4 regions of the Synechococcus sp. MU1643 genome follow, and region 1 is predicted to be linked to each of the others. Evidence: predicted binding sites of a transcription regulator. Region 1 holds the regulator's gene; each other region holds the start of a gene.

Region 1 (7,034 bases):
GATTACAGGCTGGAACCGGGGGGTGACTACACCTTCATGGTTAGGGCCAGGTTCTGAGTGAGAAAGTGGGAGCAGGCTCCGGCCATTTCAGGCGGCACTGCAGGTGCTCCTCGAGCATGACCAAAGCGGCCACAGCATCCAGATCCACCGGCGGAATGCGCAGCCCTCCCGGCAGCATCCGTCGCCAACCTCGAGCCGGCCATAAGGTCCAGTAACGCTGTCTTGCCCTCAGCGTTGTTCCATGTTCAGAAATCACGGTGAGATGGCCCAGCCGTTCCAGTCGCTTGATCCAGGCTCGGCTGCCTGTGCCGTCACCGATCAGGATGCGGTCGAGAGCTTGGTCGTGATTCCACTGCTCCAGCCAGGGTTCCACAGCGTCCGGGGCCAGCACATGCCCTTCGCGTACAAGGCCGAGCTGAAGATCAGCCAGCACGAGACCACATTTGCAGCGGCCTGGATCGAGAACGGCCACCCGTTTCATGGGGATGCCTGAATTGTGACGACGACAGGATCGGCGCTGTTGCTGACCCCTGCAGAAATCACTTCCAAGCCCATGGATTGGCTGGGTCCTTCCATAAGGTTCTGGGCCAGTCGGGAGAGGGCTGATCCATCGAACCGAAGGCCCTCGCTCAGCGATCCCCGTCGCTGCACCTCGGCATAGGCCGAGGCCAAGAGAAGGTTCAGCCGTGTGCGAATGACCTCTGGTGTGCGTTCATTCGGTTGCAGTGTGGTGGTGGCCAGCACGTCTCCGCGTTGGGCCACTGGCCGGTTGGGACGCACCTCGGGGAAGGCGTAAACCGCTGTTTCACCCCGCAGCACATTGGTGGCGGAGCGCAGCGAGATCACCCAGGTTTCCGGTTTGCGGATGATGCTTTGTAGGCGTTCCACATCGCTGCGCGGAACGCGGATCAACTGGCGTTCGGGGGCTTCGCCAGGTCGCACTTTCCCGTAGGCGTTGAGATTGGCCTCCTGCAAAAGCCTGTCTACAGCCTGTTTTGCCTGGTCCGGGGCATCGAGTCGAACCGTTGCTCTCGCCAAGGTCTGTCCGCTGCTGATCACCACCGATCCACGCCTCAGGGCGACCAGATTGCGTTCCAGTTCCTTGAGTTCCTGCTCACCGGCACGGATGCGGCTGCGAACGCTGTTGAGTTCGGCTTCTGTGCGCTGGATGTCCGCATCGCGGGTGGCGATGTCTTGGCTGAGGCGTTCACGTTCAGCTTCGAGTTGGGCCCGCTCTTTCTGGAGAGGAGCCAGTTCAAGGCGCAGGGTGTTGGCCCGTTGCTGCGCTTGCTTGAGTTCTGCGGCGATTCGCTTGGTTTCCGTTTGGGTCTTGTCCCGTTCCCGCTCGGCTGCCTCCAGCTGTTGCCGGCTGTCCTGGAGTTTCTCCTGCAGGGCATCCAGTTCAAAAAGGCCCACCCGCAACTGCCGGCTCACCAGCAGCATCAGGCCAAGCGAGAGTGCGCTGATCAGGCTGCCAGTCAGCACCGTAATTAAAACTGCGGTGCGCCTTGGGCGCATCTTGAACAAACTCAGTCGCGCTCTGCCGACGCGGCTGCCCAACCGGTCGCCCAGTGTCGACAGCACGCCCCCGAGCACAAGCAGAACCAGGATCAGTGCCCAACCGCTCATGGCTGCAACCGTCGGGCGATGGCCGGACTAGCTGAAACGTTTTGCCAGTGCGATTGGATCCAGAACGGTGATTTTCTTGCGGTCAATCTGAACCAGACCGGATTGACGCAAGTCTCCCAGCAGACGTGTGATTGTGACGCGTGTTGAGCCAATTGCTTCGGCAATGGCTTGATGAGATAGACGCAGGTCGATGGTGATGCCCAGCTCATCCGCTACTCCGAAATCCCTGCATAGCACAAGCAAGAAGCTCACCAGCCGGGACGACATGTCCCTGTGGGTCAGGGTTTCAATCATCGTTTCGGTCTGCAGAATTCGGCTGGAAAGACCCTGCAGCAAGCGCAGCCCAACGCTGGTGTCGGCTTCAATGGCGGCCTTCACGGAGGTCGCCGGCGCCGTCACCATTTCAACCCGAGTGAAGGCCACAGCATGGTAAAAACGATCGGATCTTTGTCCGGTCAGCAGCGACAGCACTCCGAATAGGCTGTTTTCGCGAAGCAAGGCCACGGTGATTTCTTCCCCCGATTCGTAGACGCGGGATAGACGCACGGCTCCCCGGCGGATCAGATACACCCGTTCTGCGGGATCTCCGGGGAAGAAGATAGTCTTGTTGCGGTCCACTAGTTCACTGCTGGCGCCATCGAGATCCCGGATGATCTCCAGGAGAGAACGGTTGGCAGGTTCTGCCCTGGTAGTTGGAGCCACCATCTGTGGGGCGTATCGGCTGAAACCTCGGCTACCTGTCATGACAACCACCTGATGAAGCGAAGCTACGAAGCTGGCGGTGGCCGCCATGTAGCGGTTATTACGTAACGCTGCTGTGATCGTTGAAGGCCTGACGTTGCGCCTGCATCAGGGACGATAATCCCGGCTCGGCTAAATCCAGCAGCTCATTGAGTTGGCTGCGGCTGAAGGGCGCTCCCTCAGCAGTTCCTTGGATTTCCAACAGACGTCCATCGCCGGCCTGCACAACATTCAGGTCCACCTCAGCTCGGCTGTCTTCGCTGTAGTCCAGATCCAGTAAGGACTGGCCACCCACCAAGCCGACGGACACGGCCGCCACCTGGTCGACCAGGGGTGATTGCTCCAGGACTCCTTGTTCCACCAGTGATCGGCAGGCCTGCTCCAGGGCGAGCCAAGCCCCGGTGATCGAGGCCGTCCGGGTGCCGGCGTCCGCTTGGATTACGTCGCAGTCGATCAGCAAGGTGCGTTCACCAAGGCGCTCCATATCGATCACGGCGCGCAGGCTCCGGCCGATCAATCGCTGAATCTCCTGGGTGCGACCCGAGAGTTTCATCAGCTCCCGTGATTGCCGTTGTGGGGTGGATCCGGGCAGCAGCCGGTATTCGGCGCTGAGCCATCCCAACCCTTCTCCCTTGCGCCAGCGGGGAACCTTGTCCTCCAAGCAGACGCTGCAGAGCACAGCGGTTCGGCCGGTGTGAACCACAAGGGAGCTCAAGGCAAACCCCATGGGATTCCAGGTCACCGAGAACGGTCGCAACTGCTGCGGGCGACGGCCATCAGCGCGGTGTTCAGGGGAGTGGCTCATCGGTGGTGTGCAGTTCGTCAAGCCTCGCAGGCGGTTGGTTCTCGTCCTGTCCAAACACCATGGGTGGTGTTAATCCTCTTGTTGAATGTGATCTCGCCGCTAGATTCAAGGTCTCGCCGGGGTCGCCCGGACAGATGCTGACGTGATGACCACAAGCCTCGCTGACCCCCAAGCCTTCCAGAACTCCCTGGAGCGGGATCAGCAGGCTTTGCAGCGGGCGGGCCTAAGGCCCTTGCCTCCTCTCTCTGATCCGCCACCCCTACATCTGGTGGCTCCAGAAGGGCAGCTGCAAGTGCATACAGCGCCCTACCGAGGCAGCTTCGCCAATGTTCTGAGTCAAGCCATGCGAGCTGCCGGCTTGGGTAGTCGTGTTCTGATCAGTCAGTTCCTCAAAGGGGGCGTTCATCAGGGACCGGCCGGACGAGTTAAGCTCTGTGGAAGGCTTGTCTGGCTGCGGCCTGAAGTGCCTCTCTGCCTTTCCTCGCCTGGCTATCCCGGTGGCGCGGAGGCTGTGGCTAACGTTTGGTGCATCTGCCGCCAGCATCTGATCCAGGGAGATCTCGACCAGCTGGTCTTGGATGAAATTGGCCTTGCAGTGGCCTTCGGATACCTTGATGAAGCGGACGTCATTTCAGCCCTTGAGCAGCGGCCCGCTTCGATGGATGTGATCATCACTGGACCTGCAATCCCCTCCGCTGTGGTGGAGATGGCAGATCAAGTCACGGAGTTGCGCCGAGGTTTCTGATGCTCAAGTGCGATCGCTGGATCACTGAACAGGCCGGGCAGGGAATGATCGAGCCATTCCAGAGTGGTTTGGTCCGTCACCTTGAGCCGGAGCAGAAGCTGCGACCGGTACTCAGTTTCGGTTGCTCGTCCTACGGCTACGACCTGCGCCTGTCTCCTCAGGAATTTCTGATCTTCCGGCATGTTCCTGGCACGGTGATGAACCCCAAGCGGTTCAACCCTGCCAACCTCGAGCCCACCCCTCTTCATGAGGATGAAGACGGGCGCTACTTCATCCTTCCGGCACATTCTTACGGCCTCGGTGTGGCGTTGGAGAAGCTGCGTGTTCCTCCCAACATCACCGTGATCTGTTTGGGCAAGAGCACCTATGCCCGCCTTGGAATCATCGTGAACACCACCCCAGCTGAAGCGAGCTGGGAGGGTCACCTCACCCTTGAATTCAGCAACAGTTCCGGCGCTGACTGCCGGATCTATGCCGATGAAGGTATCTGTCAGCTGCTGTTTTTCGAGGGTGATCCCTGCTCGACCACCTACAGCGATCGACAAGGCAAGTACCAGTATCAGCCCGAGAGAGTGACGCTAGCCAAGGTCTAGATCTCTCTTGGTTAAGGAGCTAAACGCGCCCGGTGCAGCCTGCTTTTTTCGTACCAGGCTGCGAATTCAGGGGCCCACTCCACCATGTGGGGCCACATCAGATCGCAAAGCTGGCGGATCTCCAACTGGGCATCAAGCTTGGCCCGCAGATCCATGAAGTGCAGGAACGCCCGCAGGCTGAAGCTCACCACAAAGTGCTGGCGGTAGTCGAAGGGAAGGATGCCGCGGGCATGCTCTTCGGAGAAGCCCGCCTTGAGCAGATCCCTGTAGCGAACGGCAGCGCTTCGGCACAGATCGAGGTCCTGTTGACGTAGCGCTTTGGTGTAGGCGTATTTCTTGCCCTGCCGATCGCTGTACTCGCCGGCAGGCCGCAGATAAAACACTTCTTCTAAGTCTAGGACTCCATCCGCTGCACGGCAGATGCGTTCACCGGTGTAACGCATCGATTGCACATCGAAGCTCACCCCAACCCGATGGGTGCGGGCCTGCTGCATCACCGAGTGCGGGAACCAGCCCACGTTCAGCACGATCTGCGCATGCTCCATCGGGCCGTAGTGGCCGCGCTCTCCAGACAGCAGACGTTTCACACAGATCTCTCCAGCCCGCTGCTCATCGGGCCAGTTGGCACGATCTCCTGCCACGAACCCTTCGCTGTAGTCCTGATGCATGGCGGCGTACACGCATTGCTGCGGGTTCGGCGTAGCTGCGATCAGATCGACCCGAAAGCGGTCCATGGGAGCGTCAGAGTGACGAGTTGTGGTGATCATGGCGAGGCGTGTCAACCATGGCTGCGGGGGCCGGCCGTGGATTGGCTCGACGCTCCAGCCAATGTGTTGTCAGCGGAGCTGGAGGTTTGCAGCTGACTGACGTTGCCGACGCCTGGCAGAGCCGGAAGCGGCTGATCCTCAAGCAGTGCTGTGGTGATCAGCTGGAGTTCCTCAGGGCTGCGCAAACCAAGGGATCGCCCCTTCGGCTCTCCTTCAGCGTTAAATAGATTCAGCTGAGGGATGCCGTTGACGTTGTAGCGATCAACGAGATCTTGCCAACGTGGGTTGTCGACGTTCACCAGAACAACATCAAGTCGATCCCGCGATTTCTTCTCCAACTCCAGCATCGAGGGAGCCATCTCCCTGCAGACCTGGCACCAATCGGCGTAGAACTCGATCAGCGTTGGGCGTCCATTGGTTAACGCCGTTTGCGGGTCGAGGGACCGTCTCGCCAGCTGCTCCATCGGGCTTTCGCTCTGAATGCCGCCGCGCAGAATGACCAAGCCAAATGCCAGAGCCACCGCGATCAGCACCAGCACCCATCGCTGTGCCGTGCCAAGGGGCGAAGACTCCGGGGTGCCTGTCATCGCACTTCAACCGCTGCGATCACTCTGGCAGCTCCTTCGAAAGGCCGCCGCTAACTTGAATTCATGCCAATTCTGCGACTGCTGAGCCTTCCGGTTCGGGCGCCGTTGCTGACGGTGCTGTTTTTCGTTGCGGTTTTGCTCGGCAACCATTGGCAGATTGTTCAGCCCACCTTCACGTCTCTCTACGGCGTGAGTGCGGTCTGGTTCTGGTGTTTCGTGCTGCTGCAGACCCAGGTGGTTGTCGTTTTCTGCACGATGCCGAATCTGCTGTTGCGACAGGTGTCGTTGCTCATGGCATCAAGCCGGGTGATGACGTTGGTGGTGACGCTGCTAGTGGTGATCACCGGTGGCATCTACCTGTTAAAGCTCAATGTGCTCACCGACGTGCTCATCCTGGCTTCAGCCTTGTTGTTGGCCCGGCTTGATCTCATTCGCATCGGGGTTCTTCCCGCTGCTGGACTCTGCCTGGTTTTGATGAGTTTGATCGTGATGGCTGGCATCGTCGCCGGCACGCTGCTGCCGCACCCCAGCGTCAGCATCTCCGCAGAAGGATTGATTGCCGCCTAGGTAACCAAGCAGATTATCGAGCACTTTCTTGGCGTAAAAGCGCGTTTCCGGGTAGGGGATACGTTCCACCCAAAGCGCGGCGTCGTTCGCATCCGTGGGTTGCGTCCAAGCCGCCACAGCACCTGGCCCGGCGTTGTAGCTGGCAATGCTGCGAAAGGGGTCGTTCTCCCATTGCTTCAGCAATTGGTTGACGTAGCGCGCGCCCAGTTTGAAGTTGTTGGCGGGATCCTTCAGCATCGGCGGGCTGGTGGGTGCGCCAGCCATCTCTGTGGCCGTGGAAGGCAGCAATTGCATCACGCCAACGGCCCCGGCAGGGGAGACGACTCCGGGTGCGAAGCGAGACTCCTGTTTGGCGATCGCTCGCAGCAGATTGGCTTGAAGGTTTTCTTGCTTGGCCGCTGTCTGTATCTCGGCTTCGAAGAGGCGAGGGAATTGGCTGCGATGGAGAAGACTGCGTTGGTGGCAGCTCGGATCACGCCAGCGGAGGCTGAGCCACCAGAGCTGATTCAGTCCCATCCAGGTGTCCCCGACGGCCAGGCGCAGCCTGCCCTCGACGAGACGTTCCTCGGGTGGCGGCGGGATTGCAGGATCTCCAAGGGC
Region 2 (7,034 bases), on a different contig from region 1:
CCTGCGTTTGAAAGGTTTGGAGCGTGGTCTTCAGCTCGTGGACACCCCAGGGATCCTGGAAGCTGGAGAAGAAGGCCTCAGCCGAGAAGAAACAGCCCGTCGTCGGGCGGTTCGCGCCGACCTGTTGATTGTCGTGGTGGACGGAGACCTCAGAGCCTCGGAATACGCCGTCGTGAGTTCCCTCGCCGGTCTCGGCAAGCGCCTGCTCTTGGTGCTGAACAAGAGGGATTTACGCGGTATTGACGAGGAAAAGAGACTCCTGCAGGTGCTTCGTTCCCGTTGCCAGGGACAGCTCAACGCTGCGGATGTGGTGGCCTGCAGTGCATCTCCTCAATCGATTCCTCAACCCGGACGTCGCCCGCTGCAGCCGCTACCTGACGTCAGCGATCTGTTGCAGCGCCTCGCCGTCGTGCTGCACGCCGAAGGGGAGGAATTGATTGCCGACAACATCCTTCTGCAATGCCGATCCCTTGACAGCCGTGGGCGCGATCTGCTGAACGACCAGCGGTCTCGGGAAGCGAAACGCTGCATCGACCGCTATAGCTGGATGGGAGCGGGGATCGTCGCTGCAAACCCGCTGCCTGGAGTGGATCTGTTGAGCACAGCAGCGGTGAATGCTCAGATGATCCTGGAAATGGCCAAGATTTACGGGGTCGAGATGTCCCGAGATCGCGCCAAGGATCTGGCCCTGTCCCTCGGACAGACCCTGGGCAAGCTGGGCATCGTCAAAGGTGCCATGAGCTTGCTGGGCACCAGCCTTAGCCTGAGCTTGCCCACCTTGGTTCTTGGTCAGGTGCTCCAGGGGGTGGTGACCGCATGGCTCACCCGAATCGCCGGAAGCAGTTTCATGCGCTATTTCGAGCAGGACCAAGACTGGGGTGACGGCGGTATGCAGACCGTTGTGCAACAGGCCTTTGAGCTCAACCGACGGGAACAGTCACTGAAGCGCTTTCTGGCCAGTGCGATGCGGCAAGTGGTTGAACCGCTTCAGACGGCGGCGGCGGGACGGCTTCCCCCCCGGCCAGGGCCTCAGCAGGAGGGGGAAGCATCGGACCCCGGGCATCCAGAACCGTGATCAGGAGCAGATAGAGCACACCAATCGCCACGGAGATCGCCCCGGTGACGATGGCAACCCAGCGTGAACCCTGCTGCTGTTCCGACATGGGAGCCTTTCAAACGATGGCGATTGTGAACGATCAGGCTGGAGCCAGCGATCCATTCAGTCGTCCCGACAAGTCGCTGAGGTGCTGAGCCGTGGTGTGGGGGTTTCCAAAAACCGCCTTGAGACAGAAACGGTCGCCGTAGAAAGGTCGCGACAGCATGTAGCCGTGAGACAGCAACGTTTGACGGGTGTCTTCACTCCAACGGTCGACTGCATCAACACCCCCCTGCTTGGCATGGAATGCGAGCAGGTGAAGATCACCGGTCAACACCGTGAACTTCTCTGGATCCAACTGGGACGCAAAGGCGGTTCGCCGTTGCAAAGCTCCGCTGAGCGTCGCTTCGATGCCCGCCTCGCCCAACTGACGCAGGCCCAGCCAAAGCTTGAGGATCTCCGCAGGTCGGGTGCCCTGCAAGCCGATCTCCCCGCCGTGATCCATCCCCTTGGGTGCCTCCATGTAGGGCAAACCCGTTGCAAAGGCCTGACGGAGATGGGTCCGGTCCCGCAGCAACAGCAGGGATGACGCCTTGGTGATGCCCAGCAATTTCTGGGGGTTCAGCGTGATCGAATCCGCCAGGTCCATGCCGTCCATAAGAGTTGCATGGCTGTAACTCAGAGCAAACACACCGCCGATGGCGGCATCAACATGCAACCAGACCTCAGCATCACGGCAGAGGGTTGCCACATCCAACAGAGGATCAATGGCTCCGCGCACCGTGGTGCCGGCCGTGGCCACCACCGCCAAACAAGGACGTCCCTCGGATTGTAGGGATCTCAAACGCTCGGCCAAAGCCTCGAGGCAAAGGCCACCATCCGCAGCCACGGGAAGCGTCTCAAGCGCATCATCCGCCAGCCCCATAACCCTTGCGGCCTTGTTGATCGAGACGTGGGCATCTTGGCTGCACAGCAGCACAGGATCCCGATGACTGGCCCCCAACGCCGCCCGTGCCGCCACCAAACCCATGAGATTGCTCAGGGTTCCGCCGCTTGCCAGAACCCCTCCAGACCCCGTGGGCAAGCCGATCCGGTGGCAGAACCAGCGGCAGAGGTCATGTTCAAGGCCTGTCAGACCAGGCGAAAGCTCCTCGGCCAGGAGGTTGTTGTTGAGACCTGCACAGACCAATTCCGCCGCAATGGATGCGGTGAGCGGGGGCGGATCGAGATGGGCCAGAGCACCGGGATGGGAAGGCTGATATGCCCCATCCATCACCTGCTGAAGGTCACTGAGCAACGATTCAACGCTGGCCCCCTCAACCCCTGGGGCCACGTCAGGCAAGGGGCGCATGACGGGGACCGGGCTGGATCGATCAGCGGAGCCGATCCAACTACACAGCAGATCTGAACTGCGATGCAGGAAGTCCCTCAGCACCGGATCTGCGGCCGAGGGGATGGCGAACGGAGCAAGCCGATCCGGTGGTTGCTGAGACTCGGAACAGGCTTGCAACGGAGACTCGTGAACTGCAGTGATCTTCGCGTCTCGTGGGAAGGTGCTCAAAGGACAACGTGGGACAGCGGTGGATCAGCGGGATGAGTTCACTCGCTGGATGGACGTTCTGCTCCAGCGCGCCAAGGAAGCTGGATTGGAGGGAGAAGTGCCAGTGGCAGCAGTGATCCTCGATGGACAGGGACGAGCCATCGGCCATGGACGCAACCGGCGCCAGAACCACAGGGATCCCCTAGGGCACGCCGAACTGGTGGCCTTGCAACAGGCAGCGACCGTTCAGGACGACTGGAGATTCAACAACTGCACCCTGATCGTCACCCTCGAGCCCTGCCCCATGTGTGCAGGGGCCTTGGTGCAAGCCCGGATGGGAACAGTGGTTTTCGCGGCAAAAGACCCGAAACGAGGAGGCCTAGGGGGAAGCCTTGACCTCTCCACTCATGACAGTGCTCATCACCACATGAGGGTGATTCAGGGCGTGCGCGAACCTGAGGCGAGGGGGCAGCTGGAACGCTGGTTCAGGCAGCGGCGGCGACAGAACCGCTGAAACGAGGCAGCTCTGTCTCAAACAGGTTGAGCAACCGGTTCACGTTTTCAGGGTTGGAGTTGTAGCCCATCAGACCGATGCGCCAGATTTTTCCAGCAAGGCTGCCGAGTCCGCCACCAACCTCGATGCCGTGGTTGTTGAGCAGGTGTTGGCTGAAGGCCTTGCCATCCACACCATCAGGAATGCGAACCGTAGTAAGGGTGGGCAATCGGCGGTCGGCTGGGACATGCATTGAAAGACCGAGGCTTTCAAGACCACTCCAGAGCATCTCAGCATTGCTGCGATGGCGTGCCCAGGCCTGATCGAGACCTTCCTCTGCCAAAAGACGCAGAGCCTCGCGCATGCCGAAGTTCATGTTGACCGGCGCAGTGTGGTGATAGACGCGGTCGCTTCCCCAGTATTGATTCAGCAGGGAAACATCCAGGTACCAGTTGGGAACCTTGCCCTGACGGGCGGTCATCTTGGCCTCAGCACGGGGACCCATGGTGAAGGGGCCGAGTCCGGGAGGGCAGCTCAGGCCTTTCTGGCTGCAGCTGTAGGCAAGATCAACCTTCCACTCATCGATGTAGAGCGGCACACCTCCCAGGGATGTAACGGTGTCGAGCAGCAGCAGGCAACCATGCTTCCGGCAGAGGACGCCAATGCCCTCCATGGGTTGGCAGACGCCCGTCGAGGTTTCGGCATGAACCATCGCAAGGATGGCGGGCTTGTGCTCAATCAGGGCAGCTTCCAGCTCATCGAGGGAAAACCACTCACCCCATGGCTTCTCAATGGTTTTCACCTCAGCGCGGTAGCGGCCTGCCATGTCAGCCAGTCGCAGGCCGAAGTATCCCTTGACCGCCACGAGAACGGTGTCTCCAGGTTCAACGGTGTTGGCCAAGGTTGCCTCCATGGCAGCACTGCCGGTGCCGCTCATCGGAAGCGTGAGGCGGTTGTCGGTTTGCCAGGCGTAACGCAGCAGCTCTTGAACCTCACCCATCAGCTCCACGTAGAGAGGATCTAGGTGACCAATCGGCGTTCTCGACAGAGCCTCCAGAACCGTTGGATGGGCATTTGAGGGGCCGGGTCCAAGCAAGAGGCGGTCGGGTGTGCCGATCGGTGCAAAGGCTTTGCGGTGACGATCGTCAACAGGAAGGAGTGAGTTCGTCGTCGCCAAAGCCCTGATCATTCTTTCGTAATAATGAGCCTACGCAGTCACGCCCCTCGGAAGGGATGAGGAAAGCGCAATTGCAATCTGTTCGAATCTTGCGTTGAACCTTCGGGCTCAGCGCTGACGCACGTTGGTTTCACCAAGGCCTTTGGCCAGATGATCAAACGGCTGAAGAACGGTGGCGAGCTGATCAGATGCAGCACCGTTAGCTAGAAGCATCTCAGAGACAACTTCGCCCAACAAAACGATGCTGCGAACTGTTGGACCGGTGGGTACGCCCAGACTCTTGTAGGTGTCGTCGAGTCCGTTCAGAACACGCTCATTGAGGATCGTGGAGTCACCAGCCACCAGGGCGTAACTGGCGTAACGCAGGAAATAGTCCATATCCCTCAGGCAGGCGGCGAGCCTGCGCGTGGTGTAAGCATTGCCGCCAGGCAACAGCAGGTCGGGCTCATCCCGGAACAAGCGCTGACTGGCTTCACGCACAATCTCGGCAGCAGACCCGTTAATCAGCTCAACGGCCTGAATCCGCAGCGTGGATTCATCTAGGTACGCATTGATGCTGTCGATCGCCGAACGATCGAAATAGCGACCTAACTGGTCGTAGCGACCGATCAGACCGCTGATTGCATCGCGCATGTCCCTGAATCTCCAGAGGATTCCCAGGGGAAGTTAACACCGTTGAAGCGGTCAGATCCTTTGGCAGGCCTGCATTTCAGCCAAGTTGACAGAAACGGTTACGCAGTCGCCGTTTAGCGGTTGGAACGTACCCCTTGATACAAAATGGTGACTTGTGGCTCTTTACGGTCACATCACTGCACAATTCAGTCGAGCAGTCCTTTCTTATGTCGAAATCCCCCCAGGACGTCCTGCGCCAGATCAAGGACGAAGGCATCGAACTGATCGACCTCAAATTCACCGATCTGCACGGCAAATGGCAGCACCTCACGGTCTGCACCGATCTGCTAGAGGAAGAGTCCTTCACTGAGGGCCTTGCTTTTGACGGCTCATCCATTCGCGGATGGAAAGGCATCCAGGCCTCCGACATGGCCATGGTGCCGGACCCCAATTCCGCCTGGGTGGACCCTTTCTACCGGCACAAGACCCTGAGCATGATCTGCTCGATTCAGGAACCACGCACCGGCCAGCCCTATGAGCGCTGCCCCCGCGCCCTGGCCCAGAGAGCTCTGAACCACCTAGCCAGCACCGGGCTGGCCGACATGGCTTTCTTCGGTCCTGAGCCGGAGTTCTTCCTCTTCGACGACGTCCGTTACAACTCGGCCGAAGGTGGCTCCTTTTACAGCGTTGACACCATCGAGGCAAACTGGAACACCGGACGCATCGAGGAAGGCGGCAACCTCGCCTACAAGATCCAGGAGAAAGAGGGCTACTTCCCTGTCGCTCCCAACGACACCGCTCAGGACATCCGCTCCGAGATGCTCCTGCTGATGAGTCAGCTAGGTATCCCTACGGAGAAGCACCACCACGAGGTGGCCGGCGCGGGCCAGCACGAACTCGGCATGAAATTTGCTGAGCTGATCGAGGCTGCCGACAACGTCATGACGTACAAGTACGTCGTTCGCAACGTGGCAAAGAAGTACGGCAAGACGGCCACCTTTATGCCCAAGCCGGTCTTCAACGACAACGGCTCCGGCATGCACGTGCACCAAAGCCTTTGGAAGGGCGGTCAGCCCCTGTTCTTCGGCGAAGGCACCTACGCGAATCTCTCGCAGACGGCCCGCTGGTACATCGGAGGCATCCTCAAGCACGCTCCCGCCTTCCTGGCCTTCACCAACCCCACCACCAATAGTTACAAGCGTCTGGTGCCCGGTTTCGAAGCACCCGTGAACCTCGTCTACTCCGAAGGCAATCGCTCTGCAGCAGTGCGGATCCCGCTCACCGGCCCGAGCCCGAAAGCCAAGCGTCTCGAATTCCGATCGGGTGATGCCCTGGCCAACCCCTATCTCGCCTTCAGCGCCATGCTGATGGCTGGTCTGGACGGCATCAAGAACCAGATTGATCCTGGCGATGGCGAAGACCGCGACCTGTTCGAACTGGCAGCTGAAGAGCTGTCCAAGATCGCCACGGTTCCTGCGTCCCTCAACGGTGCGCTAGAAGCGTTGAATGCCGATCGCGCATTCCTCACCGCTGGCGACGTGTTCAGTGACGACTTCATCGACAACTGGATCGACCTGAAGTACGAAGAGGTTCAGCAGCTGCGCCAGCGGCCGCATCCCCACGAATTCACCATGTACTACGACGCCTGATCAGCGCACATACATTCCACGGCCCGCCTCCCTGGAGGCGGGCTTTTTTGTGGACTGCAAAGCACGCGATTGCGCGTCACATTCGCTGGAATAGCATTGTTGTATTGATCCGCGATGGCATCAACGCCCCTGAGCAAACTTGCGTACCAAACGCTTCAGCAAGGCAAAAGCATCGCGGGCCTGGCCCACAAAGAGCTGAGTACCAAGCTGATGGAGCTTCTGGCTCCAGATGCCGTTCCGAAAACGGAACCCGTGTCCGCCGAAGTTCTTGGAGAGCTCCGCTTGGACATGAGCAAGCTCCAGGAACAGGACTGGCAAGATGCCGAACAGGGGGTCTACCCCGAACAGTTGTTGTTCGATGCTCCCTGGCTCGACTGGGTTAGCCGCTACCCGCAGGTTTGGATGGATCTTCCCTCCACCTGGGATCGACGTCGAGAGCGCAACGTGCGCGATCTGCCTAAGGAGAC
Region 3 (7,034 bases), on a different contig from region 1:
GAGCTCGATGGCCGCAGGTTCGTGCTGGCCATTGGGCAACCAGCCTTCCAAGGCTCCCTGCAGATCGCTGTTGAGCTGGCCTTGCGGGTAAGGCAAGGGTGGTTCGAGTCCGTTGAAGCAGCTCTCTAGCGGAGGTGCCGGTCGGGTCTCCACCAGGCTGCGGGCTTCAAAGATCAGTTCATCTGTGCTGCCCAGAAAGCGGAGCCGTTGGATTTCGTCGCCGCTGGCGGCCACCAGTTCCCGACGTTGTTCCGGTTCCGGCAGCACGCTGAGTTGATGCTCCAGAAGGGTCTGGAAACCTTGCCCCCGGGGTCTTAGACAGAGGCGATGCTCCCCCAAATACACCGGGGCTTCATACCGATACGTCAGGCGGTGAACGATGAGAGCGCGCATGCGGGATCGGTGGGAACGGAACTGAGGTCGGCGCTGGTGAAGTAGCGGGTCTGGATCAGGCTGTGGAGTTGATTGAGGTCCTGCTGAAGCTGGTCAATGGCTTCATGCAGACCGGCCTCGATCAAGTTGTCGATCCGCACATAGCTCCAGCGGGCCAGGAGCTGTCCGCGCAAGCAGTCGAGGTCATCTGGGGTGTCTTGGCTCGGGTGCTGCTGGATTTGTTGCAAGGTGTCGCTGATGCCCTGGAGGCAATACCGCACCGACCGAGGAAAGCTGGGATCCAGCAGCAAAAAGCGGGCCACCGCTGCAGGGCTGATCGCTTGCTGCACGCTCTGTCGGTACATCTGATAAGCGCCCGCTGTGCGCAGCAGGGTGATCCACTGCAGTTCATCCAGCACGCCGCCCACCTCCTCGGGGGAGGGCAGCAGCAGGAAGTATTTGACGTCGAGGATGCGGGAGGTTTTGTCGGCGCGTTCGATCAGACGTCCCAGCTGACTGAACAGCCAGCTCAGATCACGGCTCAGGGTGGTGTCGGTGATCCCGTACATGAGCTGGCAGCCACGCCGAATGATCCGCAGTTGCTCCTGCACCGGTTCCCGCCAGATGTCTTCGTCGTCCTGCAGGGTCCAGTGCAGATCATTGATCTGCTCCCACATCTCCGTGGTGATTACATCCCTGATCTGCCGTGCGTTTTCCCGGGCCATCGCAATGCAACTCACGATGCTGTTGGGATTGCTGCGGTCTAGTAGGAGGAAGCGCACCACCTGTTTCGGCGTGGCATCGGGATAGGCCGTATCAAAGCGGTGGCGATCCCCCGTCACCTCCACCAAGGGCAGCCATGGCTCGGCGCTGCCCGGAGGACAGTCCAACGCCATCGCTTCGCTCACTTCCAGAAAACGCGAGATGTTTTCGGCGCGTTCCAGATAGCGATTGATCCAGTAGAGCGAATCGGCGACGCGACTCAACACGGCACAGCCTCCTTTGGCTGCGGTGCTGCTATCCGTTGGTCGTCGACGATCCAGGTGTCCTTGCAACCGCCCCCCTGGGATGAATTCACCACCAGTGAGCCCCGCTTGAGGGCCACCCGCGTCAGCCCCCCTGGGCTCACCCAGTTGCTGGCGCCGCGCAGCACATAAGGGCGCAGATCCACGTGGCAGGGGTAGAGCTCACCGTCACTAAGGGATGGCACGGTGGAGAGCTGCAGCGTGGGCTGTGCGATGAAATTGCGGGGATTTTCACGGATCTTGGTGTCGAAGTCAGCCAGTTCCGATCGGCTGGCCTGGGGGCCGATCAGCATTCCGTAGCCCCCGGCTTCCGCCACTGATTTCACTACTAGTTGCTCGAGGTGTTCGAGCACATAGCTCTGATCGTCTGGCCGGGCACAGAGATAGGTGGGAACGTTCTCGATGATCGGCTCCTCATCGAGGTAGTAGCGGATCATTCCCGGCACATGGGCATAGATCAGCTTGTCGTCGGCGACGCCGGTGCCAGGAGCATTGGCGATGGCGACCCGTCCTTGCCGCAGCACATCGATTATTCCCGGCACCCCAAGCATTGAGTCCTTGCGGAACACGGTGGGATCAAGAAAATCATCGTCGATGCGGCGGTAGATCACATCCACGGGTTCGAGGCCACTGGTGCTGCGCATCCACACCCGGCCGTCTTCGCAGACCAGGTCGCGTCCCTCCACCAGTGCAATGCCCATCTGCTGGGCCAGATAGCTGTGCTCGAAATAGGCGCTGTTGAACACCCCGGGCGTCAGGATTGCCACGCGGGGGCTGTCACTCCAGGGCGCCAGGTCCTGAAGGGTGCGCAGCAGATGGGAGGGATAGGCGTCGATCGGTTGAACGGCACGGCCCTCGAACAGGCCAGGGAACAACCTTTTCATCACCCGACGATTCTCGAGGAAATAGGCCACCCCCGATGGACAGCGCAGGTTGTCTTCAAGGACACGCCAGGTGCCATTGCCGTCGCGAATCAGGTCGAGCCCGGAGATGTGGCACCAGCGGTTGAGGGGCAGACTGATGCCCTGCATCTGAGGTCGCCAACCGGAGGAACTTTCCACGTCTTCACGCGGGATCACACCGTCGTTGAGGATCTGCTGGGGGCCGTAGATGTCGGCGAGGAAGCAGTCGATGGCTTCCAGGCGTTGCAGTAGTCCCCGCTCCAGGGTGATCCAGTCGCTGCGGCCGATCAGTCGGGGCAAGGGATCGAAAGGAAGAATCCGTTCACTGCCCTTGAGCCCGGAATCGTTCAAGCGGAAGGTGGCGCCGAGGCGACGCAGCAGCTGGCTGGCCGAGGCATGGCTGCGGTTGAGCTCGGGTAATCCCAGCTGCCCCAGTGATGTGAGCAGAGTGGCCAGATCGTCGCGAGGTCTCTCCGTTTCACTGCAGAAATATTCGTCGAAGCCGACCGTGGGTTTGTAGTCGGTGAACATTCCGATGGTCTGCGCGTATGTCATCCAAGGCGTCGCCGCAACCCCCTTTGGGTGTAGTTGCTACACATTCCGCAATTTCAGGTGACATGGCGCTGATCGCTTGATGTTTGGGTATCCGTAGGCACCTGTATGGAGGGCGCAGGGCGAGGGCTTGGTGCCTCCTTTGCTTATCTGTTTTTGGATTTCAAACGCTCTTCGCCTTGGATGAATTGCTCTGGGCCCGACTGATCTTTGCCCTTGGTGCCGTTGTGACTGCGGCGACGGTGGTGATGATTCTGCGCGGACATATCTATTGGAACCGCAGGGGGTCGACGGATGTCCGCTGACTCGGTTCCCTTCCTTCAGCCCGGGATCGCCTGGGCGTTGGTGGTGCTGTTCTCTGTTCTCTGGGTGGCGCTCGGGATTACCTGGGGCCGGCGCGGTCAAGGCAATGCCGACGACTACATGCTGGCGGGGCGCAACATCGGGCTGGCCCTGAGTACGGCCACGTTGATGGCTTCCTGGGTCACCGGCAACACCACCCTGCTCGCCCCTGAATTTGGCTACAAAACCGGCCTCTGGGGCATGTTCAGCTATGCCCTGGCCGGGCTTGGCCTGATTTTGTTCGCCCCCCTGGCTTCGCGGATCAAGCAACTGATGCCCAACGGGCGCACCAGCGGCGACTTCATTCGCCTGCGCTACGGGCGTCTGGCCTGGTGGGTGTTCATGCTGATCACCGCGGTCTACACCCTGGGCTTTCTGATGACCCAGGCGATGGGTGCTGGCCTGCTGCTGCAGGCCCTTTCAGGCTTCGATTACCACGTGGGAATGGTGGTGGTGATTGGTGTCGCCACCGTGTACACCCTGTTCGGCGGGATGCGGGCCGTGATCGGCACCGATTTCATTCAGTCGCTGTTGATCATGGTGCTGCTGGCGGTGGTGGCGGTGCTCGCCTTCCGGCAATTCCCTATGCCCGAGGTGCATGCTTCCTTGCTGGCTCGGCATCCCGATCGGCTTGATCTGCTGTTGCCGGCGGGCTTGTTGATTGCCTGGAATTCCGCCCTCTTTTCCATGGGCGAAGTGTTTCACAACAACATCTGGTGGTCCCGGGTCTTCGCCAGTCGGCGTTCGGTGGTGATGACCTCTTTTGTATTGGGGGGAATCGCCTGGATGAGCGTGCCGATGGTGACGGGTTCCATCGGCCTGGTGGCCCTGGCGCGTGAGTTGCCCCTCGAGCAGGTGAACATGGTGTTCCCAGTGATGGCGGCTGATCTGCTCGGGGCTGGCGGTGCGGCTTTGGTGTTTGTGGTGGTGTTTGCCTCGCTCACCTCCACCCTGGACTCGCTGCTGGCGTCCACCGCCGATCTGCTGGCGGAGGATGTCTATTTTCGCCTGTTGCGGCCCCAGGCCAGTGACCTGCAGTTGAAGCAGGCGGCGCGGCTGATGGTGGTGGGGTTGGCCGTCGTCACCCTGGCGCTCTCCTGGCCGAGGTTGGATTCGCTGGCGTCGGTGCTGTTCTTCACCGGTGCCCTGGTGGCCTCCACGGTCTGGCCTGTGGCGTGCGGTTTGTATTGGCGCACGGCCAACCGCACGGCTGCTATCGCGGCCATGCTTGCCGGCAGCGTTGTGGGCCTGCTCTCCTATGTACTGATCGCGCCCTATTGCGCTGCTGTGTTTTCGGCGGCCGTGTCGGCGGTTGTGATGCTCATGGGCAGTCGGATCTGGCCGGAACGCTTTGACTTCACCTTGTTGCAGGAGGAGGGATGATCCAAACGGTTCCTTTGATGGCCGGCCTCGTTGGTCTGTCTGGCTTTCAGTTTCTGCTGGTTGCCAGTCAGTTCGCCCTGGTGCTGTCGGTGCTTGTGTTGCTGCTGATTTGGTGGGTGGAGTGGCGGGATGGTCGTGTGTGGTGACGCCTGCAAGTGTTAGTAACCAGCTGAACATTTTTTCCGGATCTTTGCTTAAGAAGCTGGTTCTTCGTGGACGCAGGAGTGTGGTTGTTGTTACCGGTAAAAGATGTAGTTCCTGGCTCTAGCACTCGTTCTGGCAAACAGGGTGTTGATCCGATTCCGCTATGGCACAGGTCAAATCAGCAGATGTGGACGCGTCGTCGGTCCAGATTCGGTTTGAGCCGATGGGGCCCGATGTCTACGGGCAGAACCAACCTCAGGAGCTGTTGGCTGCGATTGCCGAAGACGTTGAGCCTTTGAAGGATTTGGTGGATCAGCACGTGGTGTCGATCCAACCGTTTCGCCCCGAGGCTTTGTTGCAGGTGTTTCGCCTGGCGGCGAAGTTTGAGAGCAATCCAGATCGCTATTGCCGTCACAACACGCCACTTACCGGCAAGATTCTGATCAACGCGTTTTACGAACCAAGCACCCGCACCCGGCTGTCTTTTGACAGTGCCTGGCACCGACTCGGCGGTACCTCCATCAACATCACCGACAGGGCCACCACAGGGATTGCCAAGGGCGAGTCTCTCGAAGATGTCGCCCATATGTTCAACAACTATGGCGATTGTGTGGTGCTTCGGGATAGCGATCCCGGTGCCGTTTATGCAATGACGTCCACCCTTCGGATCCCGATCATCAACGCCGGAAATGGGATCGATGAGCATCCCACTCAGGCGATGGCCGATCTCTACACAATCTTCAAGTGGCGGCCCCAGCTCGCTGAGTTGGATGTGGCACCCGCAGATCGGATTCGCATTGGGATCGTCGGGATTCCCTCGCGGATGCGAACGGTTCGCTCCCTGTTGAGGATCCTGGCCAAATTCCCGCAGACGGTGGACGAGGTGGTGGTGATTCACGCCCCCGGGTTGGAGCCGGATCAGCCGCTGTTCGATCCAGGACAGTTGGGGGAGCTTGAAGCATGTGGGATGAAAGTGCGCTCCAGCACCGATCTGCAGGCTGAAGTGCCCGACTTGGATGTCGTTTACATCAACGCCATCGCCTGGGTGGGCGATTCCTATGAAGTGCACGGCGGAGGATTTCGCCTCACCCGCGACATGCCATTCAAACCGGAGGCGATTGTGCTCCATCCCTTGGCGCGGGGAGCGGAACTCAGCACCTGCCTGGATGACACGCCCCACAACTGGTATTTCAGTCAGGCAAGGGGAGCCGTGTTCCTGCGGATGGCCCTGCTCACCTGCATGGTGGATCGGGCCGAACGCGTGATGGATGTGATCTGAGGCGATCTGATGTGCGGAATCGGAGGTGTTTTCAATGCAGACCGTCAACAGACGGCGGATCGCCAGCTGCTGGTCAACATGGCGGCGATCCAGGCCCATCGCGGGCCCGACGGCTTCGGGGTTGAGGTGCTCGATCAGGCCGGCGTCGGCTTCTGCCATGCGCGCCTTTCAATCATTGACCTGAACGAGTCGCGGGCTCGGCAGCCCTTCCTCACCGATGACGGTGAGGTGCTGATGGCCCACAACGGTGAGTTTTACGACTTTCAGCGCATCAGGGCTGACCTCACCGCCCAGGGGGTGCGCTTCAGCAGCAAGAGTGATTCAGAGATCCTGCTTCGGCTCTACCAACGCCAGGGGTTAGAGGCGACCCTGCCTCTGTTGCGCGGTGAGTTCGCCTTCGCCTTGTTTGATCGGGCAGAGGACTGCCTCTACCTCGTGCGGGATCGCTTCGGCATCAAACCGCAGTACTGGGCGATGACGCCCGAGGGGCTGGTGTTCGGTTCCGAGTTGAAGGTGCTCTTCGCCCATCCGGCGGTGGAGCGACGCTTCACCTCGGAAGGTCTCTTCCACCAGTTGATGCAGACCATGGTCCCCGGCACCACAGCCTTTGCGGGGGTGCACCAGGTGAAGCCCGGCCATGTGCTGAAGGTGCAACGGGTTAGTGGGCGGCTGGAGGTATCGGAGTCCACCTACTGGGATGTCGACTTTCCGCGTAAAGACGAGCGGGACTCCAGCCGAACTGAGGCCGAGCACATCGCTGCCGTTCGTGCCGCGTTGCTGGAGGCCGTTGAGCTGCGCATGGTGGCCGACGTGCCTGTGGGTTGTTACCTCTCCGGCGGCATCGACAGCTGTTCGATCCTCGGCTTGGCGTCAGCCGTCAGCCAGGCACCGGTGAAGGCGTTCACGATCGGATTTGATGACGCCCGTTACGACGAGTCGCCGATCGCCCGGGAGATGGCCGAGGCCACGGGGGCTGAGCAGGATCTGATGCGTCTTTCGGGCCAGGAGCTCTATGGCCATATGGAGCGCACCATC
Region 4 (7,034 bases), on a different contig from region 1:
CCAGCAGTTGCTCCAAGGGTGACTTCCCGTCCTCACTTGGTTTGCTGACGCCCGCCTCCACCTGAGACTTCAGTGACGCCACGCGAACCATGAAGAATTCGTCGAGGTTGTTGCTGAAGATGGCGCTGAATTTGGCTTGATCGAGCAGAGGTGTGCGCGGATCCAGGGCCTGAGCCAGCACCCTCTCGTTGAAGGCAATCCAGCTCAGCTCCCGGTTGATGTAGTGCTCCGGAGCTAAGGCTGCTGCGCACATGGGCTGAACGGCTGCGCTGGTGTCTTTAGCTGAAACGTAGCAATTAGGACTGGCTTGGTTGTGTGTCGGCGATGTCTGGCAGAGGGCTGCCTGCAACTAGGCCGATCACGATTACCAGCACGGTTGCTGCAGCAGCAAAGGGGCTCACTGGACCCAGAAGGTCGTAGCTCAATCCCGCCAGGGGGGGACCGAGAAAACTGCCCAAACTCTGCAGGGCCTGAAGGCTGCCGAGGGCGCTGCCTTGCCCCTCCCGACCCAGGCGGCGCGACACCAGGCTGCGCAGGCTTGGTGTGACCAAGCCGGTGCCCAGGGCCAGGATGCCGACGGCGGTGAAGATTGCGCCGGCCCGATCGGATGCACCGACGCTGGGGATTAGCAGGCATCCAATGATCACTAGGCCCAGGCCCAGTAAGGTCAGCCGCCATTCACCAAACCGTTTCACCAGGGGCCCGATCAGCCCTCCTTGAACCACGGTGGCGACGACTCCTACGACAAGGAACGCTGTGGTGGCCAATTCAGGGCCCCAGCCGAAGCGCTGCTTGAAATAGAGCACCAGGATGGCTGTGAAGCCGTTGAAGGCCAGAAAGAACAGGAAAAAAGCTCCGCACAGTCGCCCCACGCTGGGGTTCATCAGCACCTGGCTGAGTCGTGCAAACGGATTTAGATCGCGTTTTCTGGGCAGGCTTTTGCGCGAGTCCTGAGGATGGGTTTCCGGCAGCAGATTGAGCACCACCAAGAGGTTGAGAGCAGCAAAGCCTGTGGCCACCCAAACGGGAAGGGACACCGCCACCTGGGCCAGTTGCCCGCCAACGAAGGGCCCAAGGATGAACCCAAAGCCAAAGGCAACGCCAATCAAGCCGAAGGCCCGGGCCCGCTTGTCGGGAGGAGTGATGTCCGCCAGCACCGCGCTGGCCGTCGCTGCCGTACCCCCACTGATGCCGTCAATGATCCGAGCTGCGAATAGCAGCAACAGGGGCAGCAGACTTTGGCTGGGCCAAGGCAGTGAAACCGTCACGGCAAATAGGCCGAGTCCCAAGACGGATCCTGCGACGCAGATGCTGATCACGGGGCGGCGGCCGTAGCGATCACTGAGCGCCCCGATCAACGGGGTGACCAGGAACTGAGCGAGGGCATAGCTTCCCGCCAACAGACCCAGGGTTCGTCCGTCTGGGGCGAACTGGGCGAGGAGAAATGGCAACAGCGGAAAAACAATGCTTTCGCTGAGCCGGTCGTTAAGCAGCGTGAGAAATGCGCTGAGCAGTGTGGGAATCCGAGGACGCTGCAAGCTTGCTGCCACGCAGGAGAGACTCACATTCCCACAGGCGGCTGCCATGGCTTTGCGTCCGATCGCTCTGGAGGATCAACCGCTGTTGCGGGAGATCTATGCCGATGCGATCGAATCGCAGGCTCCCCTTCTTTATTCAGAGGAACAAGTCAGGGCCTGGGCGGCGCTGGCCTGGTTGCCCGGCGTGCTCGACGCAAGTTTTCGGGAGGGCTCGGGATGGCTCACCACTGATGGTTCGGCCTTTGCGATCCGCCATCCCGAAGACCGCCTGTCGCTGCTCTACTGCCGTGGTTGTGCCTCGAGGCGCGGGCATGGCAATGCGCTTTTGGATCGGATTGAGGCGGATGCGCTGGGGTCCGGCGTCCGGCACCTGCGAACGGAGGCCAGCCAGTTCAGCCGACCGTTGCTGGAGCGACGCGGCTGGTGTGTGGAAGTGCCGGAGACGATCCTGATTGGAGGCGTTCCGTTCGAGCGTTATCGGATGGTCAAGCTGCTCCGCCAAGTGCAGAGTTGATCGAGCATGGCTTGGGCTTGGCCCGTTTGCAGAGCAGACGCTGCCCGTTGAATGCCCTGTTCTAGGGATTCACTGCAGCCGGAGAACCACAGATAGGCGCCGGCGTTCCAGCGCACAGCGTCACAAAGAGGGCCTTTGTGCTGCATGGCGTTTCGCGCCTGATCGGCCCAGGTGTGGTCGTCGGCCCATTCCACATCGGCGGCGTGACAGCCATGGTCACGGGGGTGCAGGATCAATCGTTCGGCGTTGCCGTTCCGCACCCGGGCCGTGATGCAGGCCCTGCCGATGGGCAGGTCGGTTCCTCCTTCCAACCCCTTCACGGTGAGGACATCGGTTTCGTCGGCTTGCCTAAGGGCTTCCCAGGCGCGGGCTTCTGTTGGTGGGTGGACAAAGCCACTCACGAGAAGGTGGTCGCCTTGGTGGGGTGTCCACAGCAGTTCCAAGCTGGCAACCGGGGGACGCTTGCCCAGCTCCTCGCGGTAGCCGATCAGGGTTTCCGCGATAGGGAAGTGGTCCGGTTGGTGGATCAGGGCGAAGCCGTTCTGCTGGAACCCGTCTGCAACGGCGCTGATCGGCAGGCCTGTGAGGTCGAGATTGAGAAGACGGAACAGATCAACAGCGGTGACGCCGTATTTGATCGGCATCCGGTCACCGCCCTGCAGAACCACAGGCTGACCACAGGCCAGCAGCACCAGCGCGGTGAGCGGGTAAATAGGCGCTGTGCGCGTGCGCCCGTCATAGGGCATGCCGAAACAGAGCGGTGTTCGACTGCCAGCGGTGGATTGCAGCACCGGTCCGTGGGTTCGGTAGGTGTCGAGCATCCCCGTCAGTTCTTGGGGTTCGGGCCGTCGGATGCGATGGGCAATCAGGAAGGCGCCGATCTGTGCGGGCGTCGCTTCGCCCTGCAGCATCAGCTCCATGGCATCAGCCGCTTCCTCTCGACTCATGCCTTTGCTGGTGTGTTCACCGCTTCCCACCTTGCGCAGGTGCTGCTTGAAGCGGTCGCGGCCGGAGAGAACTTCGCTCGTCAAAGGTCCGGCCTCAAGCTGTGGTCAGTCTTCAGGAGCGACTGACCCGGCAGGGGTAGCAATTGCTACGAAAGTTCAGGGCCTGCTCAACCGTGATAGCCCTTCGAAGCTGCCATGACGTGGATGCTGGGGGTGGTGGCGTCCTTCAGCGTAATAGAGCCGCTCCAGAATCAGTTGGGGAGCGGTTGTTGGTTGAAGAAATTGCTCCTGAAGCAGGGTTGCCATGGATTGGAAAAATTGGCTCATTTCAACTTTCCTCTTTAAAGCTAATTTCACTCGCAGTATGGGCTTGTTGGCTGTGCTTGTTGCTTCAAAACAGGCTGTTGTTTTGTAGTTAATGCTTCATTGTTAGGTCAGCGTTTGCGCAACAGTTCCATTGCTGCTGAGACGTTCCAGCTTGGAACGCTGTTTTTGAAGCGGCAATAACAACTTTCTCTTCAATCATGACTGTTACTGCTGCCTTGATGGCTGCCAAGAAAGCAAAAGGCATGAGTTTTGCCGATCTTGAGTCGGCGATGGGCCTTGATGAGGTCTGGATTGCTTCCTTGTTCTACGGACAAGCCACGGCCTCCAAGGAAGAGGCTGAAAAGTTGGCTGAGCTGCTCTCCCTTGATTCGGCCATCACCGCTGCTTTGCAGGAGTTCCCAACTAAGGGAAGCCTCGATCCGGTGATCCCCACTGATCCCCTGATCTATCGCTTTTACGAGATCATGCAGGTCTATGGAATGCCCCTGAAAGATGTTATTCAGGAACATTTTGGTGACGGCATCATGAGCGCGATCGACTTCACGCTTGATGTTGACAAAGTGGAGGATCCCAAAGGTGATCGCGTCAAAATCACCATGTGCGGCAAGTTCCTGCCTTATAAAAAGTGGTGAACAGCCAGTTGTCTTGATTGAAGACATCAAGGCCCCGCAACAGCGGGGCTTTTTTATTGGCGGAATTGTTGGCGTAGTTGGGTGCTGGCCATTTTGCGTCGACTGTCGTCATTCAGGTCCTGGCTCAGTTCCACTAAACAGTGCTGACTGGCAGGTGTAGCGATGCAACCGAGCGCGCGGAAAGCGGCCTCGGCAACAGGCAGGGAACCGTGGCGACACAGGTCTGCCAGTTTTTCGCTGATTAACACGCCATCACGGCGTTGCAGAACTCGAATCGCGGCCATAACGACTGGATCTCGAAAATCATTCAAAACCTCTTGGCAGAACTGCAGCAGTTCGCGGTCGTCGAGGCAGTGGGACCGGAAGCTGAGCAGTTGAAGTCCGGCAAGTCGGTGCAGTTGGCCCGGGTGATGCAGGCAATTCACCACCACGGACTGCGGAACTTCGGCGCCCCAGCAAGCCAGAGCTTGCACCACCATCAGGTTGGCGTCCTCGTCGTCCGAGGTTTGCTCGAGTTGAGCCAACAACCAATCGCGGGCTTCGCTCTGGTGGCACAGCCCTGCAGCCATGACTAAATCGGGCAGAACCCCATGGCTGGCGAGGAGTTCTTGGATCACGGGCCAGCCGCACTCGGCCTGCATCCCCAGTTTTTCGCAGAGGGCTCGCCGCAGATCAATAGAAAGGCTGGGGGAGTAGACCTCCCCCAGCCAAGCGGGCTCCAAAGGAGCGCGTCGTGATCGAGCGAGCCTTTCCCAGAGAACGGCTTCGTCGTTCATGGATGGATCAGCGGGCACCCAGTTCAGCAGCGAGCTCACGCTCCAGTTTTTCATCGTGCTCGGTGGGAAGCACGTTCTCCATCCGAGTGCGATGGGTGCTGTAGAAGAGCATGCCGATGAACACCATGCCGCCTACGATGTTGCCGAGGGTGACTGGTAGGAAGTTCCAGAAGATCACCTTGGTGAAGGGGACGCCTGAACCGAGAATCGGGCCTGCGGTGTGCAGGAACTGATTCACAACAATGTGCTCCATGCCCATCGATTGGAAGGCGGTGATCGGAAGCCAGCAGGCCAGGATCTTGCCGGGAACGCTCTTGCTCACCAGAGCCATGGTCACGCCCAGGCAAACCAACCAGTTGGCCACCAGTCCACGCAGGAAGGCGAGGAAGAAGCCCATGCTTCCCAGGGCCTCGTACTTCTTCTCAACGTTGATTTGATTGAGGGCCATGATCTTCTGAGCCACGGCATCCCAGATCGGTGGGCCGACGTTGTCAGCAGCGCCGTCCATGGTGCCGCTGGTGAGGCTGATGGCCATGATCACGGCCACAACAGCGGTGCCGATCCAGTTGCCGATCCACACCCAAACCCAGTTGCGGAAGGTGGCACCCCAGGTACTTTTGCCAGCCCAGGTGGCCATCGGTAGCAGGGCGAAGTTGCCGGTCACCAGCTCCATGCCGAACAGCACGATGCTGGCGAAGCCGAAGGGGAAGAGCAGCGAACCCACGAAGGGGGCTTTCACGGTGATGCCCACGGTGAGGGCCAGGATCACGGCCAGGCCAAGGATGGCTCCGGAGTAAAAGCCACGGATCAGCAGGTTTTTAACGCTGACCGTTGATTTTTTGCCGCCGGCGGCAATCATGCCGTCGACAAGCTCATTGGGTAGGACGTAGTCCATCGGATGAGATTGAGAGTTGGACAAAGGTTTTGATTTCAGCCGCTGATGCGGTTCATCAGGCGGGAGAAGAGATCAGGGCTGCCGCCCTGACGGTTGATGGCGGCTCCATCGCGACCACTGGCGCTGAGCCAGTTGACGAAACGAGAGAACACGTCGTTACGGTTGGCCATGACGGTGAGGGGGAGTGATCGATGCGGGGAGCCGTGACTTCAAAAGGAAGCGTCACGGTGACCGCAGCGATCAGGCCTTGGGGGTGGCCCCGAACTTGTCGATCAGCACCTCTTTGAGAGCGGCCTTGATCTCATCGGCGGGGATGGCCTTGCGGTGGATTTCACCGACCGTTGGGTTGGCGCCTTGGGATCCGCCAAGGGTCATCACGTATCCCTCACCCATCACGCCTTCGCTGTTCTTGGCCTTGGTGCCGGTGAGGCCGATGGCACCCATGTAGGCCTGGCCACAGGTGTTGGGGCAGCCGGTCCAGTGGATCTTCAGCTCCTCAGGAAGATTGAGCTCCTGGTCAAGTTCCTTAGCTGCTTCAAGCGCTTGGTCCTTGGTGTTGGTGAGACCAAAGCCGCAGTAGGTGTTGCCTGTGCAGGACACGGTGCCAGCGGCAATGGTCCCTGGCTCCAGCGGGAAGCGCTGCACCAGGGCGTCGGCCTTCAGGGCCTCGAGCTTCTCGTTGGGAAGTCCCAAGAGGATCACGTTCTGATCTTCCGTAAGACGCACCTCGCCATTGCCGTAGTTGAGGCTGGCGGTCGCGAAATCCTGCAGATCCTTGGCGGTCAGGCGACCAACAGGGATATGCAAACCGGCAAAGGAGAGGCCTTCTTGCTTCTGAGGGTGTATGCCGTAGTGGGAGCGGGGAGTGGTGTTGAACACGGACCCGGGATCGGGAGTCAACGGACCGAAGAGTTCTTCCACCTGGCTGCGGAACACGTCGTGGCCCACCTGATCCAGGTAGAGGCGGAAGCGGCCTTTGGGGCGCTTGTCGCGCTCACCGTTGTCCCGCCAGAGCCGGATCACGGCGTCGGTCATCTTGCAGATTTCGTTTGGCTTCACCCAGGCGTCCAGAGGAACGGCATAGGCATTCATCTGCGATGACAAAACACCGCCGATCCAAACACCAAAACCCATCACCCCATCCCGTTCCACGGGGTGGAAAACAATGTCGTTGTGGAGCAGGAAGTTGTCCTTCGCACCAGCAACGGCGGTGTTCCACTTGCGGGGCAGATTGGAATACTCCGGGTTGCCCTGGCAGTTGTTGGTGAGGAAGTTCTGCAGCTCGGTGGTGTAAGGCCGCGTGTCGACGATCTCGTTGGGATCGATGCCGGCGATGGGGTTGCCGGTGACATTGCGGGGATTGTCGAAGCCGGATTGGATCGTGCTCAGACCGGCTTCCTTCAGA

What was found. The regulator NtcA, encoded in region 1, controls nitrogen genes in cyanobacteria. The targets are predictions, from matches to a motif close to GTANCNNNNGNTAC.
Region 2: glnA (type I glutamate--ammonia ligase) is a predicted target of NtcA. The motif match lies at 5,067-5,080, and genes of this name have one in related genera.
Region 3: FZX09_RS04960 (circularly permuted type 2 ATP-grasp protein) is a predicted target of NtcA. The motif match lies at 2,942-2,955, and genes of this name have one in related genera.
Region 4: cynS (cyanase) is a predicted target of NtcA. The motif match lies at 3,411-3,424, and genes of this name have one in related genera.

What each region holds. Positions count from the first base shown of each region.
Region 1 is NZ_VTKY01000006.1:27,540-34,573, reverse strand. Features, by position in the region: gene FZX09_RS09630 (DUF3146 family protein) at 1-57, shown strand, start outside; gene FZX09_RS09625 (resolvase) at 41-481, opposite strand; gene FZX09_RS09620 (DUF3084 domain-containing protein) at 478-1,629, opposite strand; gene ntcA (global nitrogen regulator NtcA) at 1,657-2,373, opposite strand; gene rph (ribonuclease PH) at 2,432-3,175, opposite strand; gene FZX09_RS09605 (cob(I)yrinic acid a,c-diamide adenosyltransferase) at 3,321-3,920, shown strand; gene dcd (dCTP deaminase) at 3,920-4,513, shown strand; gene thyX (FAD-dependent thymidylate synthase) at 4,525-5,247, opposite strand; gene FZX09_RS09590 (thioredoxin domain-containing protein) at 5,292-5,867, opposite strand; gene FZX09_RS09585 (hypothetical protein) at 5,931-6,434, shown strand; partial or broken gene FZX09_RS09580 (transglycosylase SLT domain-containing protein) at 6,522-7,034, opposite strand, start outside.
Region 2 is NZ_VTKY01000001.1:583,576-590,609, forward strand. Features, by position in the region: gene FZX09_RS03475 (YcjF family protein) at 1-1,075, shown strand, start outside; gene FZX09_RS03480 (pyridoxal-dependent decarboxylase) at 1,197-2,606, opposite strand; gene FZX09_RS03485 (nucleoside deaminase) at 2,707-3,150, shown strand; gene FZX09_RS03490 (alanine--glyoxylate aminotransferase family protein) at 3,122-4,318, opposite strand; gene FZX09_RS03495 (allophycocyanin subunit beta) at 4,415-4,939, opposite strand; gene glnA (type I glutamate--ammonia ligase) at 5,146-6,567, shown strand; gene FZX09_RS03505 (class I SAM-dependent methyltransferase) at 6,682-7,034, shown strand, end outside.
Region 3 is NZ_VTKY01000002.1:146,855-153,888, forward strand. Features, by position in the region: gene FZX09_RS04950 (transglutaminase family protein) at 1-393, opposite strand, end outside; gene FZX09_RS04955 (alpha-E domain-containing protein) at 366-1,361, opposite strand; gene FZX09_RS04960 (circularly permuted type 2 ATP-grasp protein) at 1,355-2,830, opposite strand; gene FZX09_RS04965 (sodium:solute symporter family protein) at 3,146-4,576, shown strand; gene FZX09_RS11905 (hypothetical protein) at 4,594-4,722, shown strand; gene FZX09_RS04970 (aspartate carbamoyltransferase) at 4,884-5,999, shown strand; gene asnB (asparagine synthase (glutamine-hydrolyzing)) at 6,009-7,034, shown strand, end outside.
Region 4 is NZ_VTKY01000002.1:124,234-131,267, forward strand. Features, by position in the region: gene ppk1 (polyphosphate kinase 1) at 1-253, opposite strand, end outside; gene FZX09_RS04815 (MFS transporter) at 297-1,586, opposite strand; gene FZX09_RS04820 (GNAT family N-acetyltransferase) at 1,585-2,052, shown strand; gene FZX09_RS04825 (anthranilate phosphoribosyltransferase family protein) at 2,013-3,083, opposite strand; gene FZX09_RS04830 (cyanate hydratase) at 3,156-3,305, opposite strand; gene cynS (cyanase) at 3,524-3,958, shown strand; gene FZX09_RS04840 (HEAT repeat domain-containing protein) at 4,012-4,734, opposite strand; gene FZX09_RS04845 (formate/nitrite transporter family protein) at 4,742-5,629, opposite strand; gene FZX09_RS04850 (hypothetical protein) at 5,665-5,799, opposite strand; gene FZX09_RS04855 (ferredoxin--nitrite reductase) at 5,870-7,034, opposite strand, start outside.